2 regions of the Cobetia sp. 4B genome follow, and region 1 is predicted to be linked to the other one. Evidence: predicted binding sites of a transcription regulator. Region 1 holds the regulator's gene; the other holds the start of a gene.
The links. The regulator PhoB, encoded in region 1, activates phosphate uptake and scavenging genes when phosphate is short. The targets are predictions, from matches to a motif close to TGTCATANNNNTGTCANA.
Positions count from the first base shown of each region.

Region 1 (7,293 bases):
CAGACTGGCCGACTACCTCGCCCTGACACGGCTGGACCGCCCCATCGGCACCTGGCTGCTGATGTGGCCGACCCTGTGGGCACTGTGGCTGGCGGCAGATGGCATTCCCGAGCGCACGACCCTGCTGATCTTCATCGCCGGGGTCTATCTGATGCGCGCCGCCGGCTGCGTCATCAACGACTACGCCGACCGCCATTGGGACAAGCATGTCGAGCGCACGCGAGACCGGCCGCTGACCTCGGGTCGCATTTCGGAGCGCGAGGCGCTGACGCTGTTCGGGGGGCTGGTCGCGGCCGCCTTCGTGCTGGTGTGCTTCACCAACCTGACCACGGTGCTGCTGTCGATCGTCGCCGTGCTGCTGGCGGCCAGCTATCCGTTCATGAAGCGCTTCCATCATCTGCCCCAGGTGGTGCTGGGCGCCGCCTTCGGCTGGGCGATTCCGATGGCGTTCGCCGCGACGCTGGAGGAGGTACCGACCTACGGCTGGTGGCTGTTCGCGGCCAATCTGATGTGGACGGTGGCCTACGACACCGCCTACGCGATGGTCGATCGCAACGACGACCTCAAGGTGGGCATCAAGTCCACCGCCGTGCTGTTCGGGCGTGCCGACAAGCTGATGATCGGCCTGTTGCAGCTGGGCATGCTGGCGGTGCTGATCGGCATCGGCCTGCAGCTGGCGCTGGGCATCTTCTACTGGCTGGGGCTGGCCGCCGCCGCCGTCACCTTCGTCTGGCAGCAACGTCTGATCCGTGAGCGTGAGCGTGCGCCCTGCTTCCAGGCCTTCCTCAACAATCATTGGACAGGTCTGCTGATCTTCGCCGGTATCGCCCTGGCGACCTGGCCGATGAGCTGACTCCTGCATAAACATTAGTATTATTTAATTTAAAGCGACCTCTGCCCTCTGTTGCTCCCCAGCCCACGGTTCATGCCTGCCTGCCGCGCCTCCAAGGCGGCTGGCAGGCTTGCGTGCAAGCTGCCATGCTGGCAGTTGTCATCTCGTTGTCATATAAGCGGGTTGTAATCGTCATCGACTTGTCATTCTGGCGCGTGCGCCGACTGCTGCATGGGATCTAGCGATGAGCTCCAAGACCGTACTGATTGTCGACGATGAATCCTCGATTCGCGAGATGATCGCCGTTGCCCTCGAAATGGCGGATTACCGCGTGCTGGAGGCAGACAATGCCCAGGACGCCCACGCCATTGTCGTCGATGAAAAGCCCGATCTGCTGTTGCTGGACTGGATGATGCCGGGCACCAGTGGCCTGGAGCTCGCGCGGCGCCTCAAGCGTGACGAGACCACCTCGGAGCTGCCGATCATCCTGTTGACCGCCAAGGGCGAGGAAGACAACAAGATTCAAGGCCTGGAAGCCGGGGCCGACGACTACATCACCAAGCCCTTCTCGCCGCGCGAGCTGGTCGCCCGTCTCAAGGCCGTGCTGCGTCGCACCACTCCCAAGGGAGTCGAGGAGGCGGTGGAAGTCGAGGGCCTGATGCTCGACCCGGCCAGCCACCGCGTCACCGCCCACGGCAACTCGCTGGATGTCGGCCCGACCGAATATCGCCTGCTGCAGTTCTTCATGACGCATCAGGAGCGTGCCTACACGCGCAGCCAGCTGCTCGACCAGGTATGGGGCGGCAACGTCTATGTCGAGGAGCGCACCGTGGACGTGCACATCCGTCGCCTGCGCAAGGCGCTGGGCACAGGCCATCAGCATCTGATCCAGACCGTCCGCGGCACCGGTTACCGCTTCAGCGCTCAGGCCTGAGGGATTCATGCGCTATTGGACCAACGAGCTATGGCGCCTCGGCTACCTTGCCGGTGGCTTCGGCCTGATCGGTGGCCTGCTGGGCCATCTGGGCTGGGGCCTGGCGCTGGGCCTTTCGCTGTATCTGTTCGTCCATCTCAAGCACTTGAAGAGCCTCTACACCTGGCTGATCACCAATCCCCATGAAGAGCCGCCTCCCGGCGATGGCGTCTGGGGAGACCTGCTCGATCGTCTCTACCGCTACCAGAAGGGCCAGCGTCAGGCTCAGGAGCGACTGCGCAGCATCCTCAACCGTATCCAGGAATCCTCCGAGGCCATGCGCGACGGCCTGGTGATGCTGGACAACCACGGTGACATGGAATGGTGGAACAGCGCTGCCGAGCAGCTGGTCGGTCTCAAGGCCAGCCACGACCGTGGCCAGCACATCACCAACTATCTGCGTGACCCCGTCTTCATCGACTACTTCAATCGGCTGGCCTACCGCGAGCCGCTGACACTCCAGTCGCCGCTGTCTGACAACCTGACGCTGCAGATCTCCATCACCCTGTTCGGTGACAACGAGCGTCTGGTCATGCTGCGTGACGTCACCCGCCTCTATCGTCTTGAAGAGATGCGCCGCGACTTCGTGGCCAATGTCTCCCATGAGCTGCGCACGCCGCTGACGGTACTGGCCGGCTATCTCGAGACCTACTCCGATTACGCCGATGACCTGCCACCGCGCTGGCAGCGTGGACTGGGCCAGATGCAGAGCCAGACCGACCGCATGCAGCACCTGGTCGAGGACCTGCTGACCCTGTCACGCCTGGAAACCGACGAGCTGTCCGACAATGGTCGCTGCATCGACATGAGCGCCCTGCTCGGCCATATCCGCGACGACGCCGAAGGCCTGTCCCAGGGGCGCCACACCTTCTCCATCGAGGCCGATGCCTGCCTGTCTCTGCGCGGTGAGGAGCAGGAGCTGCGCAGCGCGATCTCGAATCTGGTCTTCAATGCGGTGCGCTACACCCCCGAAGACTGTCACATCACCCTGCGCTGGAAGGCGGATGACCAGGGCCTGCTGGTCGAGGTGGAAGATGACGGGGACGGCATCGACCCGGTCCACCTGCCGCGCCTGACCGAGCGCTTCTACCGCATCGACAAGGGCCGCAGCACCGCCACGGGAGGCACCGGCCTCGGGCTTGCCATCGTCAAGCATGTGCTGATTCGCCATCAGGGCCATCTGGAGATCGACAGCCACCCCGGCGAGGGCGCGCGCTTCCGCTGTCACTTCCCCGACGAGCGTGCCTGTCAGGCGAGCGCTCCCCAGGCCAGCAGTGCGCTAGCCCAGTGATGGGCTGATTCCGTGATGATCTGACCCGGACGCCAGCCCAACGCAGAACGCCCCGCAGCCACCTCGAAAGGAGGCGTCTGCGGGGCGTTTCGTTTGGTCAATCAGACGACGCTGCGGCTATTTCAGCGACGTGCCAACTTAGCGACGAATCAGTTCAGCGACAAGCCAGCTCTGCGACAGGCTGTCTCAACGACGCGGTGCCGGCAACTGACGGTAGTGGCTCTGCCACATCAGTACCGCCCCGGCGACGGCGCCCGGGATGAACAGCAGATTGGCCAGCGGCACCAGCGTCATGACGAACACCGCGGCGCCGAAGGTCAGTGAGGGCCACCAGCGCGCCTTGAGGCGCTGCTTCATGTCACCGAAGCTGACCTGATGGTTGTCCATCGGGTAGTCGAGGTACTGGATCGACATGCTCCAGGCCGAGAACAGTCCCCACAACAGCGGCGAGAGCAGGTTCAGGCCCGGGATGAAGCCGATGATGAACAGCGCGATCATGCGCGGGATGAAGTAGCCCAGCTTGGCCATTTCACGCCCCAGCGAGTCGACGCCGATCTTCATCAGGCCACGATCATCGTCGATCAGGGTGCCATCCAGACGATGCTCGACCTTCTCGGCCAGAATGCCGTAGAAGGGCGCGGCGATCAGGTTGGTCACCAGGCTGAAGGTGAAGAACACCACCAGCAACAGACTCACCACCAGCACCGGCCAGATCAACCAGCTGAGCCAGTCCAGCCACGCCGGAACCTTGAGCATCCAGTAATCGATCCAGCCACCGAACTGGTTGAACAACACCCACAGCGTGATGCTGTAGAGCACCAGGTTGATCGCCAGCGGTACGAATACGAAGCGGCGCAGCCCGGGGGTATAGACCATGCGGGTCCCGCGGACCAGCGCCGATACGGCATCAATCATGCGACGTCCTCGTCATCTCAAAAGAACCGGCCAGCCAGCGGGCTGGCCGGAGCCACACCCTAGCACTCCCGCCTGCGCGGCGCAGCTGTCGGCCGCCTGACACCGCTCGCGCTCCCACGACGCAATCGCCCCGCGACCTGCCGGTAAGCAGGAGCGGGGCGAAAGACGCTACACAGGGGCAGGGAAGCGCGTCAGCTCACTTCTTGTCCAGGTCCTGCGGCTTCAGGTCATGGGTATCGGTGTGACGCACATCCACGCCCTTGACCAGGAAGATGACGTACTCGGCCAGGTTGTCGGCGTGGTCACCGATGCGCTCCAGCGCACGCAGAATCCACATCACGTTGAGCACCGGCGTGATCTGACGCGCATCTTCCATCATGAAAGTCATCAGCGAGCGCATCGCGCTCTGATATTCCAGATCCACCGAGGCGTCTTCACGCAGCACCTTGAGGGCAAGGTCGGTATCGAAGCGCGCGAAGGCCGTCAGGGAGTCACGCACCATGCTGCGCACGTGCTGACTGAGATGACGCACCTCGACCATGCCGCGCGGGCTCTGGCCGTTCTCGACCAGCGAGATGGCGTTGCGGGCGATCTTGCTCGATTCATCACCGATACGCTCGAGATCGGAGGTGGCGCGGATGACGGCCAGCACCAGGCGCAGGTCGGAGGCCGCCGGCTGACGGCGGGCCAGCACCCGGGTGCACTCGTCATCGATCTTGAGCTGCATGTCGTTGACAGCCTTGTCGTTGTCGCGCACCCGCGTGGCGGTTTCACTGTCGCCTTCCAGCAATGCCGTGACGGCATCCTGCAGCTGCTTCTCTACCAGTCCGCCCATGGCCAGCAGGTGTGTCTTCAGTGCATCCAGCTCGTGATTGAACTGCTCTGAGATATGCTTGCCGTGCGAATCGCTGGTGATATCCATTTCCCTCTCCCGGAAAGTCGCCCACCGAGTCAGGGGGCGTGACATGAATGACGTGACAAGTATGGCCCACTACTGACTGACACAGCGGGCTCCCCCTCAGCATGCCGACACTTGATTGCAGTTATGTTTCACCCATGGCGCAAAGGCGCTATCTGGCCGCCATCGTCAGCAATATCAGGGCGAAAGGGCTACCCGGCTGCACGTTCGCGCATGAGCGCGCTAACCGAAACGCCCCGTGATGTAGTCTTCCGTCTGGCGGCGCCGCGGGTTGGTGAACAGCTGATCGGTCGGGGCGAATTCCACCAGGCGGCCCTCATGCAGGAAGGCGGTATCGTCTGACACCCGCGCGGCCTGCTGCATGTTGTGCGTGACGATGATCAGCGTCAGGCGCGAGCGCAGCGAACGGATCAGCTCCTCGATCTTGAGCGTCGAGATGGGGTCCAGCGCCGAGGCCGGTTCATCCAGCAGCAGCACCTCCGGCTCGACCGCCAGCGTCCGCGCGATCACCAGCCGCTGTTGCTGGCCACCCGAGAGCCCCAGCGCGCTGTCGTGCAGGCGGTCCTTCACTTCTTCCCACAGCGCCGCGGAGCGCAGACAGGATTCGACCTTGTCATCGAGGTGGCGCTTGTCATTCTCGCCGACCAGCCGCAGCCCGAAGGCCACGTTCTCGTAGACCGACATCGGAAAGGGATTGGGCGTCTGGAAGACCATGCCGATCCGGCGGCGCAGCATCGGCACGTCCACGCCGCGCGCATGAATGTCCTCGCCCTCGAGCAGTACCTTGCCGGAAAGACGTGACTGTTCGTCGAGATCGGTCATGCGATTGAAGGTACGCAACAGGCTCGACTTGCCGCAGCCGGAAGGCCCGATGAAGGCCGTCACGCGCTTGCGTGCGATCTGCAGGCTGACATCCTCCAGTGCGCGGCGCGTCTGGTTCTCCTTGCCGACACGTGCCTGATAATCGAGGCTCAGGTGGCGGGTTTCCAGGCAGATGTCCTCAGCCGGCCGCGCAGGCGTCTCCTGAAGAAACAACTGGGGCTTGGGCTGTTCAGAGTCACGCCTCATTCGGTGGCTCCCTTGTAACGTTGTGCCAGCATGTGACGCAGGCGAATGGCACTCAGATTGAGGCATAGAATCACGACCACCAGCACCAGCGCGGTCGCGTAGACCAGCGGCCGACTGCTGAAGGCATCGCTGCTCTGGAAGGCCAGATCATAGACCTGATGCCCCAGATGCATGAATTTGCGGTCCAGATGCAGCCACGGGAAGCTGTCATCCAGCGGCAGGTCCGGGGCCAGCTTGACCACTCCGACCAGCATCAGCGGCGCGACTTCACCCGCCGCACGCGCCACGGCCAGAATCAGCCCCGTCATCAGCGCCGGCGAGGCCGCCGGAATCACCACGCGCTTGAGCGTTTCCAGGCGTGTCGCCCCCAGCGCCAGCGCGCCTTCGCGCAGACGACGCGGCACGCGCGCCAGCCCCTCTTCCGTGGCGACGATCACCACCGGCAAGGTCAGCAGGGCCAGCGTCAGCGAGGCCCACAGAATGCCACCGGTCCCGAAGGTCGGCGTCGGCAGCCGCTCGGAATAGAACAGCTCATCGATTCCGGCGCCCAGCCCATAGACGAAGAAGCCGAGGCCGAACACGCCATAGACGATGGAGGGCACCCCGGCCAGGTTGCGCAGCGCGATGCGCGTCAGGCGCGTCAGGCGCCCCTGATGGGCCACCTCGTGCAGATAGAGTGCCGCCATCACGCCGAAGGGCATCACCATGATCGACATCAGTACCACCATCAGCACGGTGCCGAAGATGGCGGGCCAGACACCACCGAAGCCCTCGGTGGGCGCGCCGGCCACGAAGTCGCGGAAACGCTTGAAGGTCATCATCAGCCGGCCGCTGAAGCCCATCGCATTGGGCCGCCAGGCATTGCGGATATCATCGAGCGCGATGCGGCCTTCGTAGCCGCCATTGCCGCCCAGCAGCAACTGACCGCCCGCCAGCGCATCCCGCAGGGCACTCAGCTGACCTTCACGCTCGATGAAGGCACTGCGTACCTCTTCCAACTCCTCCTGCATCTGCTGCTCGAGCTCAGCATCCTCATGTGTCTGCGCCGCGTCACCGTCAGCAGTGGCGCTGCGCCGGGATGCCAGAGACTGCTGCAGCGCCTGATAGCGACTGCTCAAGGCTTCACTGTCCAGGCGCAGCGCCTGCAGCTGGCGGCGCTCGCTCTCGATCATCTTCAGGCGGGCAAACAGTGGCTCGGCGTCCTCGGACAAGGGCCGGGCAGGCCCGTCGTCGACTTCGGGCGTGTGGTCCATCTCCCCCGTCATCGGATCACTCAGCGCCCGTGGCATGCCGTA
Region 1 covers NZ_CP059843.1:4,246,749-4,254,041, forward strand. The annotation lists gene ubiA (4-hydroxybenzoate octaprenyltransferase) at 1-853, shown strand, start outside; gene phoB (phosphate regulon transcriptional regulator PhoB) at 1,077-1,766, shown strand; gene phoR (phosphate regulon sensor histidine kinase PhoR) at 1,774-3,096, shown strand; gene cysZ (sulfate transporter CysZ) at 3,283-4,011, opposite strand; gene phoU (phosphate signaling complex protein PhoU) at 4,208-4,933, opposite strand; gene pstB (phosphate ABC transporter ATP-binding protein PstB) at 5,153-5,998, opposite strand; gene pstA (phosphate ABC transporter permease PstA) at 5,995-7,293, opposite strand, start outside.

Region 2 (7,293 bases), 370 kb from region 1:
GCTTTCGACTTCCGAGGCGTGACATTCGAGACCTGAGCACCGCACGAAAAAAAGCCCCCGCTGAAAAGCGGGGGCTTTTTTTCGTTGCTGCGACCGTTGCTGCGACCGTTGTTGCGACCATTGCTGCGACATTCTGCACCAGCGAAGCGCTTACAGGATGTGGCGGCCTTCGACCGGCGTCAGCTGACCCTTCTTGAGGGTCGGGCCCATCTGGTTACCGGAGGGGGCGCCCTGCGGGCTTTCCAGCGTGATCACCAGATCGCTGTCGGGGAAGGCGGCCAAATACTCCTTGGGCACCTCGACCTTCATGGTGCCGGAGTGCGGCAGGATGCCCAGTGACATCGGCTCCTTGCCATCCTTGGCCATCAGCCACAGCTCGCAGACCTTGCCGGGGGCCGGTGCTTCGGGCCTGACGGCCTGCACCATCATCTCGCCCGAATGGGAGGCGTTGACGATCCAGCCGGGGCTGCTGTCAGAGTTGTTGACCACGAACACGTAGTCGCTCTCCATGCCCGCGTTGTGCCCCAGGCTGAAGGTCAGGGTGACTGCCAGCGCCAGACTGAACGCCGTGGCGGTCATGCCCTGCCACAGGCCCAGGCGACGCCACCAGGGCTGACGGGCGGTGCCCGTCGCCTCGGCGATGCCTTGCCAGACATGGGCCGGTGGCGTGACGGGGGGAAGCTGTTCATTGAACACGTTGAGATGCTCGCGCCAGCGCTCCACATCACGTTGCAGGTCGTGGCTGACGGCCAGCAGTGACTCGAATGCCGCGCGCTCGTCGCGTGTCAATGTGCCGAGCGCATATTCGCCCGCTGCGGCTTCGCGCAGTTCCGGGTCGCTCAGATCAAATGACTCATGCATGTCTTCAACCTCTCGAGTCCACGACGGACCCAGCTCTTGACGGTGCCCAAGGGCTGGTCCAGTTGATTGGCCAGATCCTGGTGGGTGAGGCCTTCGAAGTAGGCCAGTTCCAGGGCGCGGCGTTGATCGTCATTCAGCTCGGCCAGGCACTGGTGGAGTTCACCACTGTGCTGGGCCAGGTCGACATCTGCCTCGATATCACTCCGCCCCGGCATGGCGGCGATCAATTCATCGCTGTCATGCTCGCTGGGTCGCTGTCGACGTATCCAGTCGATGGCGATGTTGCGGGTCATGGTGCCGAGCCAGGTCATCGGGCGGGCGCGGCCGGCGTCATACTGGGCGGCGGCGGCCCATACCCGGATGTAGACCTGCTGAAGACAATCCTGCGCGGATGCCTCATGTCTCAAGATACGCAGCAACTGAGCGTATAGATGCGCACTGGTCGCTCGATAGAGCTGATCCAGTGCCTTGGCATCCTGCCGGGCGCATCCCGACAGATACTCAATCAGTGCATCATTTCGGGAATCCTGCATGCATGCATTCCAAGCTGTGGGCGCGGTGTCAGGCACCGCTGGACGAATGCGTGTTGCCGATCATGTTGCTCGACAACCAAAGATTATACTGATGCCACTTCAGGCTGATAGCCCTTCTTTATGCGTGCGGGCAACGGTTTGTTGCCGGTTCACGCTTGCGCAGGACGATCTGGAGTGCAAGGATAGGCCTATCACCATTTTCATCGTCACTACTGGATACCGGCCCGACCCATGAATCAGACCACCAGCCACCGCCCGTTCACTGTCGCTGCCTGCCCTTCGGGCCAGGTCGTGACGGCGGCGTGTGCGGCCGGCTATTGGTATTGGTTTACACAGGGGCGCGCCTGAGGTTACGGCGCGCCTGTCTCGTACGGGCTGCCACCACCTTGAAGAACCCCCGGTCGCAGCCACGGCCGGGGGTTCTTGCGTTTCGGGCCTTGCGAAATCCATGACGAGAGGCATGTCACCCTAACGTGCCGACAATGATTGCAGCATGAATGACGAGAGGAATGACCATGCGCACCACTATCCTGACTACCCGCTTTTCTCTTGCCTCCGCTCGGGTCGTGCATGGTTATTGGCGCTGGCGATTTAGCGGCGTCCTGCCTCTTTCCGCTGTCACCGCGGGGCAGGGCGAGCAACACCGGGGTGACGATTCGCGAAGTCCCTGTCTGTCAGAATGAATATTGCGTGATGGAGCCAAGGCTTCATCACAGGAGAGAAGACCATGAACGCCAGCCTTGAACGCGTGTTGACCGCCAACCCGCACACTGCCGACGCCACTGTTGACCCCTTGACTGCCGAGAACGCCACCGTGACCCGCTCTGATGCCGCCCAGACACCGACCACACCCGGACGCATCAGTCGTGAAGCCCTGCCCAGCGCCAGCGAATTGCGCGAGCAGCTGCCGGTGGACGCCGCCCTGGCCGGCCAGATTCGCCAGCATCGCGATGAGATCAATGCCATTCTCGCCGGCGACGATGATCGTCTGCTGGTGGTGGTGGGGCCGTGCTCCATCCATGACCTCAAGGCCGCGCGTGAGTACGCCCAGCGCCTGGCGGTGATCGAGCCGCAGGTGCGTGATCGCCTCAAGCTGGTGATGCGTGTCTATGTCGAGAAGCCGCGCACCACGGTGGGTTGGAAGGGGCTGGCCTATGATCCGCATCTGGATGGCAGCGATGACATGGCTACCGGCCTGCGTCAGGCACGCGAGCTGATGCGCGAGATCAACCAGCTGGGCCTGCCGGTGGCGACGGAGCTGCTGCAGCCGCTGACCGCCGCCTACCTGGAAGACCTGCTCGGCTGGGCCGCCATCGGCGCCCGCACCACCGAGTCGCAGATCCATCGCGAGATGGCCTCCGGCCTCGGCTGTGCGGTGGGCTTCAAGAACGGCACTGACGGAGGCGTCGAGGTCGCCGTGCAGGCCATCGGGGCGGCGGCGCATGGGCATCGCCACTTCGGCATGGATGACAGCGGGCGTCCGGCGCTGATCGAGACCGCGGGCAACCCGCATACCCATGTGGTGCTGCGCGGCGGCCATGGCCAGCCCAACTATGACGCCGCCTCGGTGGCCGCCTGCCGACGTGAGCTGGAAGGCGCTGGCCTGACGCCGCGCCTGATGGTCGATTGCAGCCACGCCAATTCCCGCAAGGACCACCGCCGCCAGAGCGAAGTGATGCTGGATGTGCTCTCTCAGCGCCTGGCGGGGGATGATGCCTTGATCGGCGTGATGCTCGAGAGCCACCTCAATGAAGGCAAGCAGACCTTGCCGGCAGCGGAGAAGCTCTCCCAGCTGCGTCATGGCGTGTCAGTCACCGATGCATGCCTTGGCTGGGAAACCACCGAGCACCTGCTGAGCCTGGCCGCCGAGCGCTTGCGCGAGGCCTGAGATCAAACGCCAGACTCGCGCCTCGATGGGAGGATGACGTCGCGCTTGCCTGATGTTTGCTGAATTTGTCGGCTTGTCCTGAAGTCCCCAGCGCCCAACGGTCGAAAGGCCGTTGGGCGCTGTCGTCTCTTGCCTTTGTTGCCCGTTCGTCACGGAATTGTCATCGGGCTCGCGTATCACTCTTGTTGCCTTCGGCATGCCCTCAAGGGGCATGCCTGAACAGAACAACCCGAAACCTGACTACGGGGAAGCGACATGAGCAAGGAAATCGAAGACCATCGCCTGCTTAATCCCAGCAGCAACGAGACGTTCTCATCCGTCATCGAACGACACATCTCGCGTCGTCGTGTCCTGCAGGGTGGCCTGGGCATGGCGGCTGCCAGCATGCTGGGTGGTTTCGGTCTTGCGGGGCTGAGCACCACGGCCAACGCCGCCAGCAATGCTGCGGGCGAGAAGACGGCTCTGGCACTGGCCTTCGAATCGATCAAGGGTTCACGCACGGATGCAGTCGTGGTTCCCAAGGGGTATACCGCACAGGTGCTGGCGCCGTGGGGCACGCCGCTCAATGCCAAGGCACCCAAGTGGAGCAAGGATTTGGCGATGACGCCGGAGATCCAGCTCAACACAGTCGGCATGCATCACGATGGCATGCACAACTTCGCCTTGAGTGACGACACGGCCTCCAGCAACTTCCTGCTGGTCATGAACAACGAATACATCGATCAGGATGCTCTGTGGGCACCCAAGGGTGGCGCGACCAATGCGGATTCCGGCAAGCGTCCGGCCGATGAAGTGCGCACCGAGATCAATGCCCACGGCGTGACCATCGTCGAGGTCAAGAAGGCCAGCAACGGCAAGTGGGAAGTGGTAGGCGATTCGCGCTACAACCGCCGCTACACCAGCGCCAGCGAAATGAAGCTGAGCGGCCCGGTAGCGGGCAGCGATTACGTCAAGACGGCCTTCTCGCCGGATGGCATGCGCACCCGTGGTACCAACAACAACTGCGCCAACGGCTACACCCCGTGGGGCACCTACCTGACCTGCGAAGAGAACTGGCCGGGTTACTTCGTCAAGCGCAGCGATCGTCAGCTCGATGACAACCGCATCGGCATCGAGACCGAGCGTGGCCGCTATGGCTGGGAAACCGCCGCCGGGGATGCCAGTGAAGTCGATGGCGAGTTCGCGCGTTTCGACAACACGCCGACGGCAGACAGCGCCGACAAGGATTACCGCAACGAACCGCGGACCTTCGGCTATATCGTCGAGATCGACCCCTACACCGGCGAGCAGGCCATCAAGCGCACCGCGCTTGGCCGCTTCCGTCACGAAGGTTGCTGGCCGGGCAAGCTGGTCGAGGGTGAGCCGGTGGTCTTCTACTCCGGTCACGATTCGCGCAACGAGTACATCTACAAGTTCGTGTCGGACGCCAAGTGGGACGCCGCTGATGCCCGTGGCGCCGGTGACTTCAAGGACCGCCTGGCGATCGGCGACAAGTACCTGGACAAGGGCACGCTGTATGTCGCCCAGTTCTCCGCCGATGGCACCGGCATGTGGCTCAAGCTGACCCCGGACGCCGTGACCAAGGATGGCCGCACCCTGGCCGAGGCACTGGGGCTGGCGGCCGATGATCTGGCTGGCATCATCATCCACACCACCGATGCGGCTGACCTGATGGGCGCGACCCCGATGGACCGCCCGGAGTGGGGTGCGGTGGACCCGGTGTCCGGTGAGGTCTACATGACGCTGACCAACAACTCCAAGCGCACCGAGGAAGGCACTGACGCCGCCTTCACCAACGATGGCACCGCCATCGAGGAGCCGGGTGTCGGTTACAAGACGGCGCCGACCAACGCGGCCAATCCGCGTGGCAACAACGAGGCGGGTCAGATCATCCGCTGGCGTGAAGCGGGCGATCACAAGGCCTTCGATTGGGAGATCTTCGTGTTCGGCGCAGCGGCCAGCGATGCCGACAACCTGTCCGGCCTGACCGAGATGAACGAGTTCGCCAGTCCCGATGGCCTCTACTTCGACGGCCGCGAAGGTCAGGACAGCATCCTGTGGATCCAGACCGACAACGGCTACGAAGGTATCACCGAGGTCACCAATGACCAGCTGCTGGCGGTCGTGCCGGCAGGTCTCGAGCAGGCCGAGGGAGATGCGGCCGTGATCGGTGCCGACAACCAGGCGCAGCTCAAGCGCTTCGCGGTGGGCCCGAACGGTTGTGAAGTCACCGGGATCTTCACCGCCCCGGACAAGACCGCGATGTTCATCAACATCCAGCACCCGGCCAACTGGCCGCAGAGCGATGATGCCACCGCCGAGACCGACGGCAGTGTGCGTGCCCGCGCCGCGACCGTGGTCATCCAGCGCGAAGATGGCGGCCAGATCGGCGTCTGATGAAAGCCGCGCGTCAGGTGTGAACGCGAAGCCCCCGTATCGAGGATACGGGGGCTTTTTCATGCGCCTGAACCTGGCCCCGCTTCGCTTGAGGGCGCTTGGTCGATCAAGCGGGTGGGGAGGGCCAACGACAACGGCCCCCACGCAAGCGTGAGGGCCGAGAGTTCATGAGCTTTGTTCTGTCCTGACCTCGTCGAGCGCGATCAGGCCTTGGCGGCGTAGGCGAACAGCAGGGTTTCCTGCACGCTGATCGGTTCCGCGTCGCCGGCATCCAGCTGGGTGTAGTGGCCATCGCTTTCCAGACGCCAGCTCTGGCAGTTGTCGACCAGATAGGTGTCCAGGTCCTTGCGGATACGCTGGGCCAGCTTCTTGTCGAGCAGCGGGAAGCAGGTCTCGACGCGGTGGAACATGTTGCGCTCCATGTAATCCGCGCTGGAGCACCAGGTTTCCGGCTGACCGGCATTGTGGAAGTGGAAGGTGCGCGTGTGTTCGAGGAAGCGACCGATCACCGAGCGTACGCGGATGTTGTCGGAAATCCCCGGCACGCCCGGGCGCAGACAGCAGACGCCGCGGATGATCAGGTCACACTGCACGCCAGCACGCGAGGCGCGGTAGAGGGCGCGAATCAGCTTGGGCTCGGTCAGTGAATTGCATTTGATGATGATGTGGGCGCGCTTGCCTTTCTCGGCGTTGCGCGCTTCACGGTCGATCATCTCCACCATGCGCTCATGCAGCGTGAAGGGCGCGTGCAGCAGCTTCTCGATATTGCGCTGCTTGCCCATGCCGGTCAGCTGCTGGAAGACCTTGTGGACGTCCTCGCATAGCGTCTCGTTGGCGGTCAGCAGGCTGTAATCGGTATACAGGCGTGCCGTCTTGGCATGGTAGTTACCGGTGCCCAGGTGCGCGTAGTGACGCAGCTCGCCGTGTTCACGTCGCACGATATGCAACATCTTGGCGTGGGTCTTGTAGGCCATCACGCCGTAGATGACGATGGCGCCGGCTTCCTGCAGGCGTGAGGCCAGCTGCAGGTTGTCGGCCTCGTCGAAGCGCGCCCGCAGCTCGATCACCACGGTGATCTCCTTGCCCTGACGTGCGGCTTCCACCAGCGAGGAGACGATGTTGGAGTCGGCGCCGGTGCGATAGAGGGTCTGCTTGATGGCCAGCACGTTCGGGTCACGCGCCGCCTCGGCGAGCAGGTTCTCGACCGGGGAGAAGGACTGGAAGGGGTGATGCAGCAGGATGTCCTCGCGACGGATCGCATCGAACAGGCTGTTGTCGCCCTTGAGCGCCTTGGGAATGCCCGGGGTGAACGGGGCGTAGAGCAGGTCCTCGCGGCCGACGTCGCCGATGACTTCCATCAGGCGGTTGAGGTTGACCGGGCCCTTGACCTGATAGAGGTCACGCGTTTCCAGATCGAACTGCTTGAGCAGGAAGGTGTAGAGCGCTTCCGGGCAGTTGTCGGCCACCTCGAGACGCACCCCGTCGCCGTAGCGGCGTGCCAGCAGCTCGCCGCGCAGCGCGGAGGCCAGGTCGGAGACATCCTCGGCATCTACCGAGAGGTCGGCGTTGCGGGTCAGGCGGAACTGATAGCAGCCCTTGATCTTCATGCCCGGG
Region 2 covers NZ_CP059843.1:3,877,002-3,884,294, reverse strand. The annotation lists gene H2O77_RS15880 (anti-sigma factor) at 151-861, opposite strand; gene H2O77_RS15875 (sigma-70 family RNA polymerase sigma factor) at 840-1,394, opposite strand; gene H2O77_RS15870 (3-deoxy-7-phosphoheptulonate synthase) at 2,122-3,282, shown strand; gene H2O77_RS15865 (PhoX family phosphatase) at 3,538-5,679, shown strand; gene ppk1 (polyphosphate kinase 1) at 5,883-7,293, opposite strand, start outside.
Region 2: the regulator PhoB is predicted to act here: its motif matches at 3,430-3,447, upstream of H2O77_RS15865 (PhoX family phosphatase).